DNA from 4 places in the Paenibacillus sp. 2KB_22 genome. Region 3 is predicted to be linked to each of the others. Evidence: a T-box and tRNA genes for the amino acid it is inferred to sense, from the RefSeq annotation. Region 3 holds a T-box; the other regions hold tRNA genes.
The links. The T-box of region 3 lies ahead of leuS (leucine--tRNA ligase). A T-box ahead of a tRNA ligase gene usually reads a tRNA of that ligase, here a tRNA-Leu.
Positions count from the first base shown of each region.

Region 1: it has a tRNA-Leu gene. The T-box ahead of leuS (leucine--tRNA ligase) is inferred to sense a tRNA for this amino acid. The anticodon was not compared.
Region 2: it has a tRNA-Leu gene. The T-box ahead of leuS (leucine--tRNA ligase) is inferred to sense a tRNA for this amino acid. The anticodon was not compared.
Region 4: it has a tRNA-Leu gene. The T-box ahead of leuS (leucine--tRNA ligase) is inferred to sense a tRNA for this amino acid. The anticodon was not compared.

Region 1 is NZ_JBFRHG010000001.1:1,434,333-1,438,314, reverse strand. It holds gene pelA (pectate lyase) at 401-1,354, shown strand; tRNA gene AB4111_RS06095 (tRNA-Leu) at 1,527-1,611, shown strand; gene AB4111_RS06090 (carbohydrate-binding protein) at 1,763-3,457, opposite strand; gene AB4111_RS06085 (divergent polysaccharide deacetylase family protein) at 3,866-3,982, shown strand, end outside.
Region 2 is NZ_JBFRHG010000001.1:1,521,837-1,525,818, reverse strand. It holds gene AB4111_RS06570 (sensor domain-containing diguanylate cyclase) at 1-73, shown strand, start outside; gene AB4111_RS06565 (winged helix-turn-helix transcriptional regulator) at 125-487, opposite strand; gene AB4111_RS06560 (DoxX family protein) at 709-1,104, opposite strand; gene AB4111_RS06555 (Gfo/Idh/MocA family protein) at 1,159-2,151, opposite strand; tRNA gene AB4111_RS06550 (tRNA-Leu) at 2,374-2,458, shown strand; gene AB4111_RS06545 (hypothetical protein) at 2,561-2,746, opposite strand; gene AB4111_RS06540 (sn-glycerol-1-phosphate dehydrogenase) at 2,905-3,982, shown strand, end outside.
Region 3 is NZ_JBFRHG010000002.1:1,342,403-1,346,384, reverse strand. It holds gene AB4111_RS17005 (class I SAM-dependent DNA methyltransferase) at 1-753, shown strand, start outside; gene AB4111_RS17000 (phosphotransferase family protein) at 969-1,925, shown strand; T-box leader at 2,037-2,307, shown strand; gene leuS (leucine--tRNA ligase) at 2,385-3,982, shown strand, end outside.
Region 4 is NZ_JBFRHG010000002.1:1,100,168-1,104,149, forward strand. It holds gene AB4111_RS15895 (insulinase family protein) at 1-1,454, opposite strand, end outside; tRNA gene AB4111_RS15900 (tRNA-Leu) at 1,917-2,002, opposite strand; gene AB4111_RS15905 (hypothetical protein) at 2,239-2,688, opposite strand; gene AB4111_RS15910 (hypothetical protein) at 2,896-3,120, shown strand; gene AB4111_RS15915 (NucA/NucB deoxyribonuclease domain-containing protein) at 3,241-3,723, opposite strand; gene AB4111_RS15920 (ATP-binding protein) at 3,830-3,982, opposite strand, start outside.

The sequences.
Region 1 (3,982 bases), on a different contig from region 3:
TTGCATAAATGCGTAATTGTCAAACCCTTTTAAACCCCTTCGTAATACCTCAATGTTAGCGGAATTAACGTTTTTCCATGAAAGAAGGGATCAAGTTTGGGTATCATTCATGACAAAAACGTCATTATTGATTCGTTTGAGACGAATTTGGATAAATAAATAGGTTTGTCATGAGTTAAAAGAACTATTCCGTTATGTAGTATTTAAGAGATTATATTCATTAAGTTGCATATATTGACAATAATCGATTTTTTGCATATTATCTGATTATCCAATCCACATATTGGATGAAAATTGATTTTATTGTGTTATATATTCAAATTAAGGAGGTTGAGGACTGGTCTTATAGGTAAGGTAGAATTGTGGATGTTATTACAATGAACATGGGAGAGTGTTACATTTGAAAGCAAAGAAAATAGTTACTTTTGTCCTGGCATGCGCCATGGTGTTCTCAACAGTTGGAATTGCAGTTCTCCCTGTAGGGACGGTATCTGCTGCTGATGCATCGGGTACTACAGCGAGTATTTCAGATATTTTGAAGAACCAACTGTCGGATGGAGGTTGGAGAAAAGATTATAAACAAACAAGTGGAGAGTGGGCGAAGTCCACGATTGACAACAAGGCTACATACTCAGAAATTAGAAGATTGGCGAAGGAATTTAAAAAGACGAATGATCCACGCTACTCCACAGCTGCAATCAAAGGAATCAACTTTTTGATCAATATGCAGTATTCAAACGGAGGGTGGCCACAAGTCTACCAAAGCTCCGGATATCACAAGCATATTACCTACAATGACGATGCAATGATTAATGTAATGATCATGCTCGATGAAGTAGCAACACGCAAAGGTGATTTCTCGTTTATCGACAGTACACTTGCTAATCGCAGTAAAAATTCAGTTGCCAAAGGTGTAGAGGCGATTCTAAATACACAAGTCGTTTCGGGCGGCAAGCTGACAGCATGGGGACAACAACATGATTCTGGTTCTCTTAAACCAGCGAGCGCAAGAATCTACGAAGTACCATCACTGACAGCTGGAGAGAGTGTAACGATTGTTAAATTCCTGAAAACGAGACCTGCTAACGCTAGAATTACCGCATCCATTAAAGGAGCGGAGGATTGGTTTAACAAGGTGAAAATTACGGGTTACAAGTATGAAAGAGCAAATGGAGATAGCAAGATTATTGCTGACTCAAAAGCGGCACCGATTTGGGCACGCTTCTATGAAATAGGAACGGATAGACCCATCTTTATTGGTCGTGACGGGGTAGTTAAATACAAATTAAGTGATATTGATAAAGAAAGAAGAGGCGGTTATGCATGGTATGGCAACTGGCCTTCCAAGCTGTAATTTGAGTATACCTTCGTTTTAATGAACCAAACGTTCAGTAGTTAAAGGTAAAGCCCGAATCGACATGGAAGTCTGGTTCGGGCTTTAATGTTATTATTTTCAGTGTTGACATGATAGGTGCCGCATGATATATTATTTCTTGTCGCCGAGATTAATTACGGAGATACAATATGCGGTCGTGGCGGAATTGGCAGACGCGCACGGTTCAGGTCCGTGTGGGCTAACCCCCCGTGGAGGTTCGAGTCCTCTCGACCGCATCTAATCAAAAGACTCCTTGAGCTAATGCTTATGGAGTCTTTTTTGTTTGCATTTTTTGATTGAAATACTAACGTTAGAACTTGAGAGTCCAAGAGGTTAGGGCTTGGCTGCATGAACAACAAATGGTCTTCCATCAGCCAAACGGAACGTTTATTGCGCTGCGGTAATATTAATGCTGTCAATATTGGGTCCTTCCGTTCCGGTGGTCACAACTTTTAATGTATTGGTCCCCGTGTTCATGGGGACCTGTATTGTTTTTTCAACCCAAGTGGACCAGCTTCCCGTTGCTGGAAAGGGCTCATTGCTGATGACTTTGGTTCCGTTAACAAAAATGTCGAGGTTACGGGTTCCGCTTTCCAGCGCATAACGAAACTTTACATTTTTGGTGCCTGTAATCGTGTTGTTAATAGCGTTCCATTGAATGGCTGAACCAGTCATTGCATTAAAGTTGACATACCCGGAGCCAGTGTAACCAGGATAGATCGTTTCAATGGCAGCTTCCGTAAGTGTCGTTCCGGTCTCTGCTTCATAAGTAGTACCGCTGCCTGTATTTCCGCCGTTATTCCCGCCAGTAATGTTGGCAACAAACGTTGTTACGCTCTGAGCCGGGAGCTGTGCCGTGAAGGCTCCATTGGATACGGTAAGCGAAGCCCCGCTTGCCAGGTTGCGGCTGCTGTCCGTAACCCATGAGGATACAGTGGAGGCATTACCATTCTGCAGAACGAATTTTTGGCTTGTGGCCGAAGTTCCACGGTTAATTGCCACGACAACAACCTTGTTATCACCTTTGTATGCAGAGACGAATGTATTCGTATCCGGGTTCTTAGTTGCATCCACTCTGAGATAGCCAGGACGTACAAATTTGGAGAAATGGGCCATATTATATCCGCGTTTGCTTATGGTACCGTCTTCTTTCATCGGACCATACTGTCTGCGGATGTACCACCACACATAGGCCTGGAAATCACCTTCTACCATGGCATTGTGCATGTGATAGGAAACGTCTAGTGCTTCAGGCCAGCGGTCTGCTGAGTTGTTGTCACTGTTCGGAACATACACCTCAGTCATCCACAGTTCTTTACCGGCTCCTTTTTGCTTAAAGAGAGGGTAGGCAAAATTCGAAATCTGGGTTCCATACGTATGTGCTCCCAGAATGTCCATGTTGGCAAGTGCCTGCGGATCATTCAGGATTGGGTCGGATATGTTCTTTAAGTACTGGAAGGATTCAGGCGCCATGACTTTGGTACCTTGAATGGACCCGGCATTTTCTTTCATGAAACGAAGAATCTCTTGTGGAGTCCACCAGGTCCAGTCATGAGCGTAATCCGGTTCATTTTGTACAGAAATGGCATACAGATCTACGCCGTTATTTTTCATATAGGTTACAAAGTCATTCAGATGTTGCGCATATGCGGCATATTTGTCGTATTTCAGACGTTTGGCATTTGTGTCCCCATTGCGGTTGAATGTTTCAACCATGCTGCTCGGCGGATTCCATGGGGATGCAAATACGATAGCTCCCTTTTCAATAGCCCGTTTGGCTGTGGCAACTTCACGATACCAGTTATTAGAATCTGGATCGACGTAGATTCTGAGAATTGAAAAGCCTAACTGATTCTGGTCATTACCGAAAGCCGTTTCACGTTGAGCGGGAGTCAGATCACCAATCCAGGCAGGGAGGTTAATGCCCCCAAAGCCCTTGATCAGTTGTTTTTCCGAGGACAAATTAATGTTGGCATCACTTGCCGCCGAAACTTGTGTAGGACTTAACATGAGGGGTAGAGCTGTTAAGCAGGCCAATAAAACATTGATCGTTTTTTTGAATTTGAATTTCACTACTTTCATCCTCCTCGATAATGGTAAATGGTTACATAGAGAAACCGCGACCAGGGATAACAATTAAGAAGAATTGATAGTCTGGCATTTATTTTATGTAAACCCTTTCAAAACCCCCTTCCACAAATCATAGGAAAGAAATGAAACACACTAACTTCTTTCATTTGTTGATTCTACTAAATAATTCCTATACTGAAAACCTGACAAATTACAGTATTTATTCTAATTAATCTCTTTTTTCTACGGTTCAATGACAATTCTTGTCTGAATACAAAGGTGAAGAGTGGGATGCTGTAGATGCTCGGCTAAGATAGAGGTCTCCAATGGTGGGATGTTGTTTTAAGGAAGGCTTTGGCTTACATATTACTCCCTTCATTATCAAACAATGAGATCACAGAAACTTACGGGGAGGGAATCATGATGAAGGAAAAGAGAAAGCATTATCGATTCATTGCAGGTTGCATGGCATTGTTGATTATGATTTACGTTGGTGTTATGGCAGGAGGCCCTATAGCGGCAGCTTCAGAGTCCCCA
Region 2 (3,982 bases), on a different contig from region 3:
GGATAATGCATTGTATCAAGCGAAGGAAGAGGGGCGTAATCGTACGGTTACGATCCAGACGGTTATCAAATAAGCAAGAAGCTGATCCCTGGGAACAAGGGATCAGCTTCTTTTGTCTTGTCTTCTATACCTCTTGTGAGGATCTGGCCAGAACCTCATTGGTATACGTTTCTCCCCAATCTCTCATGCTGAAAATGATTGGCCTTAGCGTTTCTCCAAACGGCGTGAGGGAATACTCCACTTTAGGTGGGATCTGGGGGTATATTTCACGATGAACAATTCCACTACTTTCCAACTCTCGAAGTTGCAGGGTGAGCATACGCTGGGTGATTTCAGGAAACAATTTGCGGAGTTCATTAAATCTCAACGGACCGGAGAATAAATGATACAGAATGGCGCCTTTCCATTTGCCTCCGATCACACTAAGAGTAACTTCCACGGAACAGCCGTATGGCGTTGGACATGGCTTGATTGCATCTTTTTTCATTATAAGTGCACCTCCACTTTACGGTGATTTTCTATAGTATCTATTTGGATGGTTACATTACATAACGTACGTATAGTTCATGAAAGAGCATATCACTTATGATGCATATTATAAACCCTAATCCTAGGCGCAGGCAGATGTGAAGATGTTTATAAGAAAAAAGAGCCCCAGTTTCGTCTTGCGAAACATGGAGGCTCAATAAATGGGATGAATTTTGTACACTATATCAGGGCGTCGAGGGAATATGCACCGGCTCCAGCGAGAGCAACACCAAGTAATGATCCGATCATCACAAGGTTATATTCGAATCCTCCGTTCAGATTCCATAGACCTTTATCTGCGTGAACCTTGGCTACGGCTACAACCATCGGAAGCATGAGCAGAATGGCTCCAACGATAATCCATAGACCGACTCCAAACAGGAATCCACCAATCAATTCAGCAAGTCCGGCGCACACGGCCAAGGCTCTAGCGGGTTTCAGGCCAATTGCTCCGAAAAATTCAGCTGTCCCTGATACACCCTCACCACCAAACCAGCCAAACAGTTTCTTGCATGCATGTCCGATCATAATAAAACCGATAACGAGACGAATGATAAGTAAACCCGTGTCCAACATGAGATGATTTCCTCTTCTCTGGATGTATAAAGTATAATGATGAGCGTATATACGCTACTTCAGTGACGATAGAATGGAGTCACATAGAGCCATCGTTGCAATATTATCCTTGGCGCTGGAATGTGGGGCTGTCTGGTTCTGGCAACAGGCGATGAAGTGCGCCATTTCACCAACGAAACCGCGTAGATAAAGGTCGCGATAAGCTCCTGACATGGGAGATCCGGAAGGTGTATATACAGTATCTTGCTCCTCGAGAGATTTCCAGGCAACGCTGGTGGAGCTTCGGGATTGATGAACAGTAAGTGTGTTGATCTCTTCAGCTGACGCAAATCCATTGTCGAAGGTGATGAGCACACTTTCACTCTCACGTGACCAGGCACTCATGCCGGTAAAATAAGCACTGCCTACCACGTTATTCTCAAATACAAAGGAAATGCTCTGATTAATATGTTCCCCATCCTTCACGGTTGTGCCTGTAACTCGTATAGCTTCTCCGAATAAGTAGCGCATCAGATCGACCATATGAATGGCAGCGAGCTTCATGAACTGTTCCTCATCCTTGCAAAATGGGGTACTGTCTACAGCGAATTTCATCTGGAATGAACGCACCTTACCTAGCGAACCCCCATCAATGAGCTCCTTAAGCTTCATGTATACCGGAGCATAACGTTTCATAAAACCGACCATGACAACGACGCCAGCCTGCTCGGCAGCTTCTGCTACAGTGGAGGCTTCCGCAGCATTCCATCCAAGTGGCTTGTCCACGTATACATTCTTGCCAGCCCGAATGCATTCAAGGACAAGAGCAGTCTGATCTATGGGTTGGGCGACGACAACGATTCCGTCACAGGTTTCTTGCGCTAGCATGAGCTGAGCGTTATCATACGCTTTGCCATTGCTGCCAAATCGCTTCAGAGCTGCTTCGGAGCGTTCCATACTGCGAGTGGCAATGGCCTGGATCTGCGCTCCGACTTCAACAACAGAAGGATATATATTCGTGGATGCATGAAACCCGGCACCGATAAAGCACAGATGGGTTGTTTTCAAAATGAGATCTCTCCTTCAATGTATCATTCGTATTGGTGGTTTGTTTGCTTAATAATACGATAGGGTGTTTGACGTTGATAAAAAAGGACATATGTCCTTTTTCTGAATGGATAAAAAGAAGTTGCATTTTTATTTTGCAGCATGTATACTCTGAATTACGGTAAAACAAGGAATTGCTTCACCGGAACACTTTTCATCGATGGATGAGGAGATACATATTATGCGGTCGTGGCGGAATTGGCAGACGCGCACGGTTCAGGTCCGTGTGGGCTAACCCCCCGTGGAGGTTCGAGTCCTCTCGACCGCATCAAATCAAAAAGAAAGGTTCGTGAGTTGCTCTAATGCAATTCACGAACCTTTCTTTATTTTTACTATATTATTGTGAATCAAGTATTTTGCTGCTGGCATTCTAGTGCTGCCGCTGCCGCAAAATGACTGCCATGATGAGTCCGGTGATAGCTCCTGCTATTCCGAACAGTGTAACACTGGCAATAACTTCAACCGACTGGAGACGAAACAAAAAAGCGATACCACTGCCAAAGGTGGTTCCGGCGAGAAATCCGAGCGAAATTCCTAATTCTTTGGTTAATTTCATTGTGTCACCTACTTGGAAATGTGAGATATGGATTTGCAAATATTGGGTACAGGAAGTAAAGTGTGATCAGGAAAATCATCACATTTTATTTCCTTTTTTATCTTGTGGTTTTAACCCATTAATTATGCATGATATCTCATATGGGAGGGTAAGAGCGAATGAATATGAACGAACGAATTGCAGCATGGAATGAGGAAGCACAGCAGTGCGCTTGCGGTCATCAACACCGAATGGTAGATATGCTCATTTATCTGGAAGCTGGGGCCATTCAGAGGTTACCGGGTTATTTGTCTGAACAAGGGTACCATCATGTTACGGTTGTTTATGATCGACATACGTTTCGGGCTGCTGGATCTGATGTGCTGAACAGTATTCGAGAAGCGGGAATGCATGTGGATGAGATCGCTCTGCCGGAGAATCGTACGGGTGATATTATTGCGGATGAAGCAGCTATCGTGCAGGTCATGTTGGGTGTGAAATTGGAAAGTCAGGCTGTCATTGCGGTGGGCTCAGGCACCATTCATGATCTGGTGCGATTTGTATGTTCCAAAATGAACAAGCCCTTTCTGTCGATACCGACAGCGGCTTCAGTGGACGGATTTACCTCTGCAGGTGCACCCTTAATTGTAAGCGGCGTCAAACAGACATTTCAGGCTGTTCCGCCTGAGGCCATCTTTGCGGATATGAATATCCTGGAGCAAGCCCCCCAAGAGATGACGGCTGCTGGATTCGGAGATATGCTTGGCAAATATACTTCCCTTGCAGACTGGATTGTTTCTCGTGAGCTGGGAGGAGAACCGTTCTGTCCGGTCGCTTATCGAATGACAGAGGAAGCGCTGAATTCCTGCATTGATTATATACAAGCTATTGCGGAGGGGCGAGCAGAGGGAGTAGCTGTATTAATGGACGCATTAATTGTTTCTGGCATCTCCATGCTGATCATTGACCATTCCCGTCCGGCATCCGGAGGTGAGCATCACCTGTCCCACATCTTGGAGATGGATCTCATGCAAGCGGGAGAAAGACCGGTGCTGCATGGTGCCAAAGTTGGCGTAGCCTGTGCATTGCTTACGGTGAAATATAAAGAACTTGCACAGACATCAGATGAACCAGTGTTTAGAATATATAACCAATTGCCGGAGGCTGCTCAGCTCATCGCATGGTTGGAGCAAGTAGGTGGACCTGTGACTACTGAACAGCTTGGTGTAACCCCGGAGATGGTGGAACATGCGTTTA
Region 3 (3,982 bases):
GCCTATGTCTACGATGAATTAATGGAAGATATGCCTTATCCGGACTGGATAAGGTTTGCAAGAACAGCATGGGAAAAACATGGAATGCCCAAAAGTGTCGCTGAACTTGGCTGTGGAACGGGCTCTATTACAATCCCGCTCGTGAACTCCGGTTTCGAAGTTACGGGCATTGACCTGTCAGCAGATATGCTGTCGGTTGCGCGCAGCAAGATGGAGGCTACGCCTCAGGGTCATCGCTTGTATCGGGAAGGCAGCGTACGTTGGGTGCAGCAGGATATGCGAGACTGGCGAGTTCCGGAACCTGTGGATTCGGTGATATCATTCTGTGATTGTGTCAATTATCTGCTCGAACAAGAAGATGTTGTTCGAACCTTCCAGCGGACCTATGAGATGCTGAAGCCTGATGGAACGTTTTTGTTTGATGTGCATCATCCCAATACGCTTATCCGTTATGATGAGGAGCAGCCTTTTGTGCTGGATGAGCGCTCTGTATCTTATATTTGGACTTGTGATTTGGACCAGGATCGCTGTGAAATTGAACATCATCTCAGTATTTTTTCGCGTGTGGATGATGGCAGCAAGGATATGTACCAGCGGTTTGAAGAAGTTCATGTCCAGCGTGCATACAACCCAGACTGGATGAAGCTGGAGTTATCCAAGGCAGGCTTTAGAGATGTGAAGGTATATGCGGATTTTGAATGGAAAGAGGCCGGAGACAGCGCACAGCGCTTGTTCTACGTTGCTGTGAAGTAAGAATGATAGATCAAAACTGTCCCTTATGTTGCATAAGGGCAGTTTTTTTAATTTTCCATAAAGATTAGTTGACTTGTTCCTGTAATCGGGCAAGGAAATGCTAGGAAAGACTCAATAGCGTGACAAAAAGTATTGCCAGCTGAAGTAAAGGAGGCGATAATAGTCGGATGGAAAGCGTTTTCTATGAAAACCAATAGTCGAGGTGAGGTGTAGAAGTGGAAAGTACATATAAAACAAGACTTACGTCAGAACAACTAAATGCCATAATAGACCAGAATTTCTCTGCAAAAATACAGGACTACAAGGAAATGGTGGATGGCTGGGCCAATCATGCATATCTCATTACATTGAGTGACGCACAGCAAGTGGTACTCAAAATTGCCCCTTCAGCTTCGACAAATCTGATGCGCTGTGAACAGGACCTGATGATTGCCGAGGTTGAGGCACTTCGTCTCATCAGCGAGCTGCAGGATGTTCCCGTACCCAAAGTTCTGGTTTATGATGATTCGTTAACCATGGCTTCAGCCCGGTATTTTATCATGGAGTACATGTCTGGAACACCCTATAATCAGGTCAAGGATCAGTATTCTGCGGAAGAGCAGGAAGCCGTTGAACAACAACTGGGGTGTTACAATCGTCGAATTAATGAAATCAAGGGCGAGAAGTTCGGATATTTCTCGGAGCAAAAACAGCGTTATTCCACTTGGAAAGAAGCATTTATGAATCTGATGGATGACATTCTTGCCGATGGGGAAGAAGCCGGGATTACATTTTCGATGGATTACCCTGAATTGAGACGCTTGATTGAAGAGAAATCGGATGTGTTGGATGATGTAAAAGAACCTGTTCTTGTCAGCTGGGATCTATGGGATGGCAATGTTCTAGTAGACAAAGGTCGCATCACAGCGATTATTGATTTTGAACGTTCACTGTGGGCAGACCCTCTGATGGAGCACTTTTTCAGTCATTTTAACTATACACCCGGTTTTGTGAAAGGTTATGGGCATGCGATTACGACTGAAAGTGAGCTAAAAAGAAGAAGTCTGTATGACTTGTACTTTGATCTGGTGCTGCGCATTGAGTGCGCTTATCGTCAATATGATCATCAGGAACATGTGAATTGGACCATTCATAACCTGGAGGAAGGCATTGAGCGTTTTCGGTTATCCTGAACAGCAACCAGCGTTATGAAGGGTACAAACTGTGAGCTTCAAGATGGCGATTATAACATGTAATATTGACTTTGGGCTTGCTTTTTTATATAATGGTCCCGATATTGTATACATATTTCGATGATAAGGATCAGTAGTAATTCCTGTACATAACAGAGAGCCGGCGGTTGGTGCAAGCCGGTTGACAGTGATTTGCGAACTCGCCTTGGAGAAATGCGGTGATTACACCATTTTTGTCTAACCTGCTTAGTAGAAGCTGGAATTCAGGAATGGAAATCCGCATCGGTTAACCGCCGTTACAGGTCCAAAGGGAGTGGATGACGAAGCACGTTCGTCCGCTAACTAGGGTGGTACCACGGGAATTCAACCTCTCGTCCCTAGCGCTGCAAACGCTACGGGATGCTGAGGTTTTTTTGTTGCAATTAAAGCTAAAGCGAATACCTGAAGGAGGAACAATAGATGAGTGAGAATAACCAGCCGAAACACGGCTATCAGCCACAAGTCATGGAAAAAAGTTGGCAGCAATACTGGGATACAAATAAAACGTTTAAAACGGGTGAGGACCCTGCTAAACCGAAATTTTATGCACTGGATATGTTCCCTTATCCATCCGGTTCAGGTCTGCACGTAGGTCACCCCGAAGGATATACGGCAACGGATATCGTTTCCCGTTACAAACGTATGCGCGGTTACAACGTATTGCATCCGATGGGTTGGGATGCTTTCGGTCTGCCTGCTGAGCAGCATGCATTGGATACTGGTGAACATCCACGGCATATTACATTCCGCAATATTGACAATTTCCGTCGCCAGATCAAGTCGCTTGGTTTCTCCTATGACTGGGATCGTGAGATCAGCACAACGGACCCTGAGTACTATAAATGGACACAATGGATCTTTATCCAGTTGTACAATAAGGGCCTCGCTTATGTGGATGAAGTCGCAGTTAACTGGTGCGAAGCACTTGGAACGGTACTGGCTAATGAAGAGGTTATTGATGGCAAGAGTGAACGTGGTGGACATCCGGTTGTACGTAAACCGATGCGTCAGTGGGTCCTGAGAATTACCGAGTATGCAGAGCGTCTGTTGGAAGACCTGGAAGAGCTGGATTGGTCTGAAAGCATCAAGGATATGCAGCGTAACTGGATCGGTAAATCGACAGGTGCAGAAGTTGTTTTTGCCATTGAAGGTCGTGAGGAAGTTATTAAGGTGTTCACTACCCGTGCGGACACATTGTTCGGTGCAAGCTTTGCAGTACTTGCTCCGGAACATGAATTGGTAGAAGCAATTACAACGGATGACCAACGTGAAGCTATTCAGGCTTATCAGGAACAGGCTTCTCGTAAGAGTGATCTGGAACGTACGGATTTGGCGAAAGACAAAACAGGTGTATTCACTGGCGCTTATGCAATCAATCCCGTTAATGGTGCAAAACTGCCGATCTGGATCGCTGATTACGTTCTTGCAGGTTACGGTACAGGTGCGGTTATGGCTGTTCCGGGTCATGATGCACGTGACTGGGAATTTGCGAAGCAGTTCGGTCTGGATATCATCGAGGTTATTCAGGGTGGCGACGTTACACAAGAGGCATATTCCGGTGATGGCGCGCATGTGAATTCCGATTTCCTGAACGGACTGAACAATGAAGAAGCGGTTGCCAAGATGATTGCTTGGCTGGAAGAGAACGGTAAAGGACAAGGGAAAGTGACCTATCGTCTGCGTGATTGGCTGTTCAGCCGTCAGCGTTACTGGGGTGAGCCAATTCCGATTCTGCATCTGGAAGACGGAACGATGAAGACCGTACCGGAGGATCAGCTTCCACTGCTGCTGCCTGATATCGATCAGATCAAACCTTCGGGTACTGGAGAATCACCACTGGCGAATGTTACGGAGTGGGTGAATACGGTAGATCCGGAAACGGGAATGAAGGCACGTCGTGAGACCAACACCATGCCACAATGGGCGGGTAGCTGCTGGTATTACCTGCGCTTTATCGATCCGCACAATGACAAGGAACTGATCTCCAAGGAGAAACAGCAGCAGTGGCTGCCGGTGGA
Region 4 (3,982 bases), 240 kb from region 3:
CCGGCCTGAATGGTTTTCAGACGTGCTTTCAGCGCTTCTTCTTTACGTGAATTCAACCCTTTGTCCGGTGTCAGGGCCACAAAGGAAGTATGTGTGTTTTGCAATAAATACTTTTCAATCAGCTGCTCAAAGTAACCTTCGTTCATTTTTGTCCGCAGCTCAGCAAATACGTCATTGGCCTCCAAATGGGTGAAAGGTGCCTCATCATCATACAGCCAGCTTTGCAGGGAGGAGAATCCGTAGATCAGACCCTTCGGCATTCTGCCATAGTCCGCTTCTCTGTGATTGAACTCATACGAGTTAATTCCAGCAAGCAACGCTTTAGGATCGAAACCTTCTTTCACCACACGTTCAAGCACTTCTTGGACCGTTCCCAGGAAATCCTCTTTGCTCGCCAGATTGCTCTTCTTCAATCCGACGGTGAACACAGGCTGATATAAGCTGTCATCATACGAACCGTAGACGTCCTTGGCAATTCCTTTATCAAGCAAAGCCTGTTTCAATACCGCTCCCGGAGCGTTCAGCAAGGCGTATAACAAAATCTGGAACGAGATGTTCAGTTCCTTGTCCAGACTTGTGCCAATCACCGCATTATAGGTCAAGAAGCTGTTATCCACTTCGGATTCCGTACTTCCCGCAGAGTAAGTCTTAACTGTGTCTACCCGTTCTGCAAAGGCAGGTTGAAGTTGAATGGCCGAATCGATCTCGATTCGATCATATGCATTCAGATAATTCTCATCGAGCCATTGCAGCTTCTCTTCCATATCCATATCCCCGTAGAGATAGATGTAACTGTTGGAAGGATGATAGTATCTCGTGTGGAAATCCAGCAGTCCCTGATACGTTAGATCCAGTATAGCTTCCGGGAACCCGCCAGACTCGGAGGAGTATGTGGTATCCGGGAAAAGGGAGTTCAGCACTTCTCTGCGTACCATTCGTTCCGGTGAAGAAAAGGCACCCTTCATCTCGTTATATACAACTCCGTTGTAGGTTAACTCATCATCGGCCGAGGTCAGGTTGTAGTTCCAGCCCTCTTGCAAAAATATCTTTTCATTCACATAAATATTCGTATTTAATACCGCATCCAGATAAATATCCATCAGGTTATGGAAGTCATGATCATTACGACTCGCGATCGGGTAGATCGTCTTATCCGGATACGTCATGGCGTTAAGGAATGTATTCAATGAACCTTTCAGCAACTCAACAAAAGAATCCTTGGCCGGAAATTTCTTGGACCCACAGAGCACGGAGTGTTCGAGGATATGGGCTACCCCTGTATCATCTTCCGGAGGTGTGCGGAAACCGATACTGAATACTTTGTTGTCGTCCTGATTGGACAAAAGTACAATTTTGGCTCCGGATTTCTGGTGCTCCAACAGATACGCATCCGATTTCAGTTCTTCGATTCTGCGTTCCTGTAACACCTTGTATGGCTTAAGCTGTTTCAACATAAACTTGAGTCCTCCGTCCATAAGATTGTTTTATTGGTTTTGTGACTCTACATAAGTTCAAATATGGTTATTTACACGGGCACTCCGATGACAGAACAACCTTCCGATCGCTGTTATCCCCAGATTTTTTTGATTCCCTTTTGAAAGGGAAAATCCGGGGATAAAGGCGCCCGCTTCGCTTCTTCAGGTTATTTCTGTCCTCTCCGTTATCGTGTAAATGTGTAGTTGAACTTATATCGTTCAGCAAGGTAAAGGTAATATATGCCTATGGATAGTATACACCATTGTTCCGTCTCTTCATAAAAGTCAGATAAATGTACCTTCTGATATGTATTATGCAGCGTTTATGTTTATGAACTGCAGGTGAAGTGGTCAGGTATGATATCACATTCATATTAAAGAACAAAAAAAAGATCGCATGCAGCTTGGTTAACAAGCGTCATGCGATCTTTCTTTTTAAGATGCCGAGGACCGGGATCGAACCGGTACGGTAGTCACCTACCGCAGGATTTTAAGTCCTGTGCGTCTGCCAATTCCGCCACCCCGGCAGGATTATGTATTTCTTGGCGACAAGAAATATCTTACCATGAACTAATTAACTTTGCAACACCTTTTATTAAAAATAATTAAGAAATGAAACAGGCACTGCAAGCGTGAGCTTACAGTGCCTAGAAAGTCCGAGTTGCGGTCCCGGACTTCCGGTAAACCAATCTATATTAAGGGAGGTGTGAGATAAGAATACCTCCCCAACATTAAAGAAACCTAAAATCAGCCTTAAATTAAACTAAAAAAGTAAAATGGGTCGAACACGAGCTGCCTCTTCCTCACTGCACTCCACGATTACCAAGATGTGGTCCTTTAACAGCCAATCTTCATAATACCGTGCGTCTTCTTCCGAGATCCCCGCTTCAGTCAGTGTAAGCACCAAATCATCGGTATCACTCCCGATCTCATTGCCGGCGAGTCTGCGCACTGCTTTCCCGATCGACATCGTCTGATCCATCCGTTTCCCCAGACCAGCCAATATCCCTTTTAGCGCGCCAAAGGCACCATCTGTTCCTGCACCTTTTAATGGTTTGGGCAGCCCCGTCTTCTCGCTCACCAGCTCCAGATTAAGCTGTTCCTTCGCTACCGCTCCCAAATATTTATCCTTAATGCCTTCCTCTTTAGCCTTATTCAGCATAATTATAGCCTCGTTCTCGGTACGGGCCAGCCCAATAATCAATTGTGTCATTCCGTTCCCCTCCTTTTACCCTAATATAACCCCGTAATGACCATTCAAAAACGGATAATCGCCAGCCATGACAAATCACCTAGAACATTGTTTATTTCTCTTCTGGAAATCTACACCTAGTTCTGATAGACTAGATAAAGAAGACAAATTAACCATTGAAAACATTGACATATGGATTTAACATCTCATAATCAGGAGCAATGACTTATGAAAAAAGAGGTAGAAATTGCCATCCGGCGCAAACAACAGATCATGGTTCGTAATACAAGCGGTCAGACAGTAACCGGTTTTCCCGAGCGCACCGCTGATACATCCATTCTCTCCTTACGAACCGTTCACGGAAGTCTGTGGATACCGTTTGATGAGGTTGAACATGTTACGCGTCTGTTAAGCATCCGGTCTCATCATTTAAGCGGAATGCAACTCGTATAGTCGGATCTGTAATCCTAGAAACTCAGTTCCCGTATTAAAAAATACGTTAACTAGAACTATTTATGCCAACACATCATACCAAAAAACCAGACGCATGCACGTCTGGTTTTTCTCTTCTTGTTACTTCACTACAAACTTCACTCGTGTTCCATCCGGATATGTAATTAACTGATTCCCTACCCATGAACCTGCACCGCGATTATCCTTTGGGGTAATGTACTGGATATCTGCACCTGTTCCTCCCTCAGCGCACATCGCCATAGGCCACTCGTCACGATCCTTACCTTTTTTGACCGGAACACCCTTGAGTGATAGATCCCGATTGCCTTCAGCTCCACTACGATCAATGGTGCATACATCCGAATGCCCTGCCTTGATGGCAGCTTTAATATGATTGGCTGTTTCCGGATAGCGCTCTGAAGGGAAAGTAATCGTATGGTCTACACTCTTATTCGTCCCTCCGAATGGATTAGGTATCTCCTCTGGCCATTCTCCCCCTGCCCAGGCGTAGAGGGCTACCAGCAGCATCGCTACCAGCGTCAGTATCTGCTTTTTGAAGCCTTGTTTACTTTTCCGTTTTCGTCCTGTGCGTCTCTTACTCATGCTGTGTCTCCCCCATTCAACACTTGCAATTATAACAGAACGCCCGTTCGTAAAACAATAAAATAAAAAAAACAGCCGAGACCATCCGGCTGTCCTGCTTGTTTGATTATCCCACATTGGGAATGGCATGTTGGCGCAGCAAGGGCAGTGTCACCTCAAACTGTGTACCTATCCCCTCGGTACTCTCCACCGAAATCTGACCATTCATCAGTTCCAGCAGTTCTTTGCAGATGGTCAACCCAAGCCCGCTTCCGCCAAA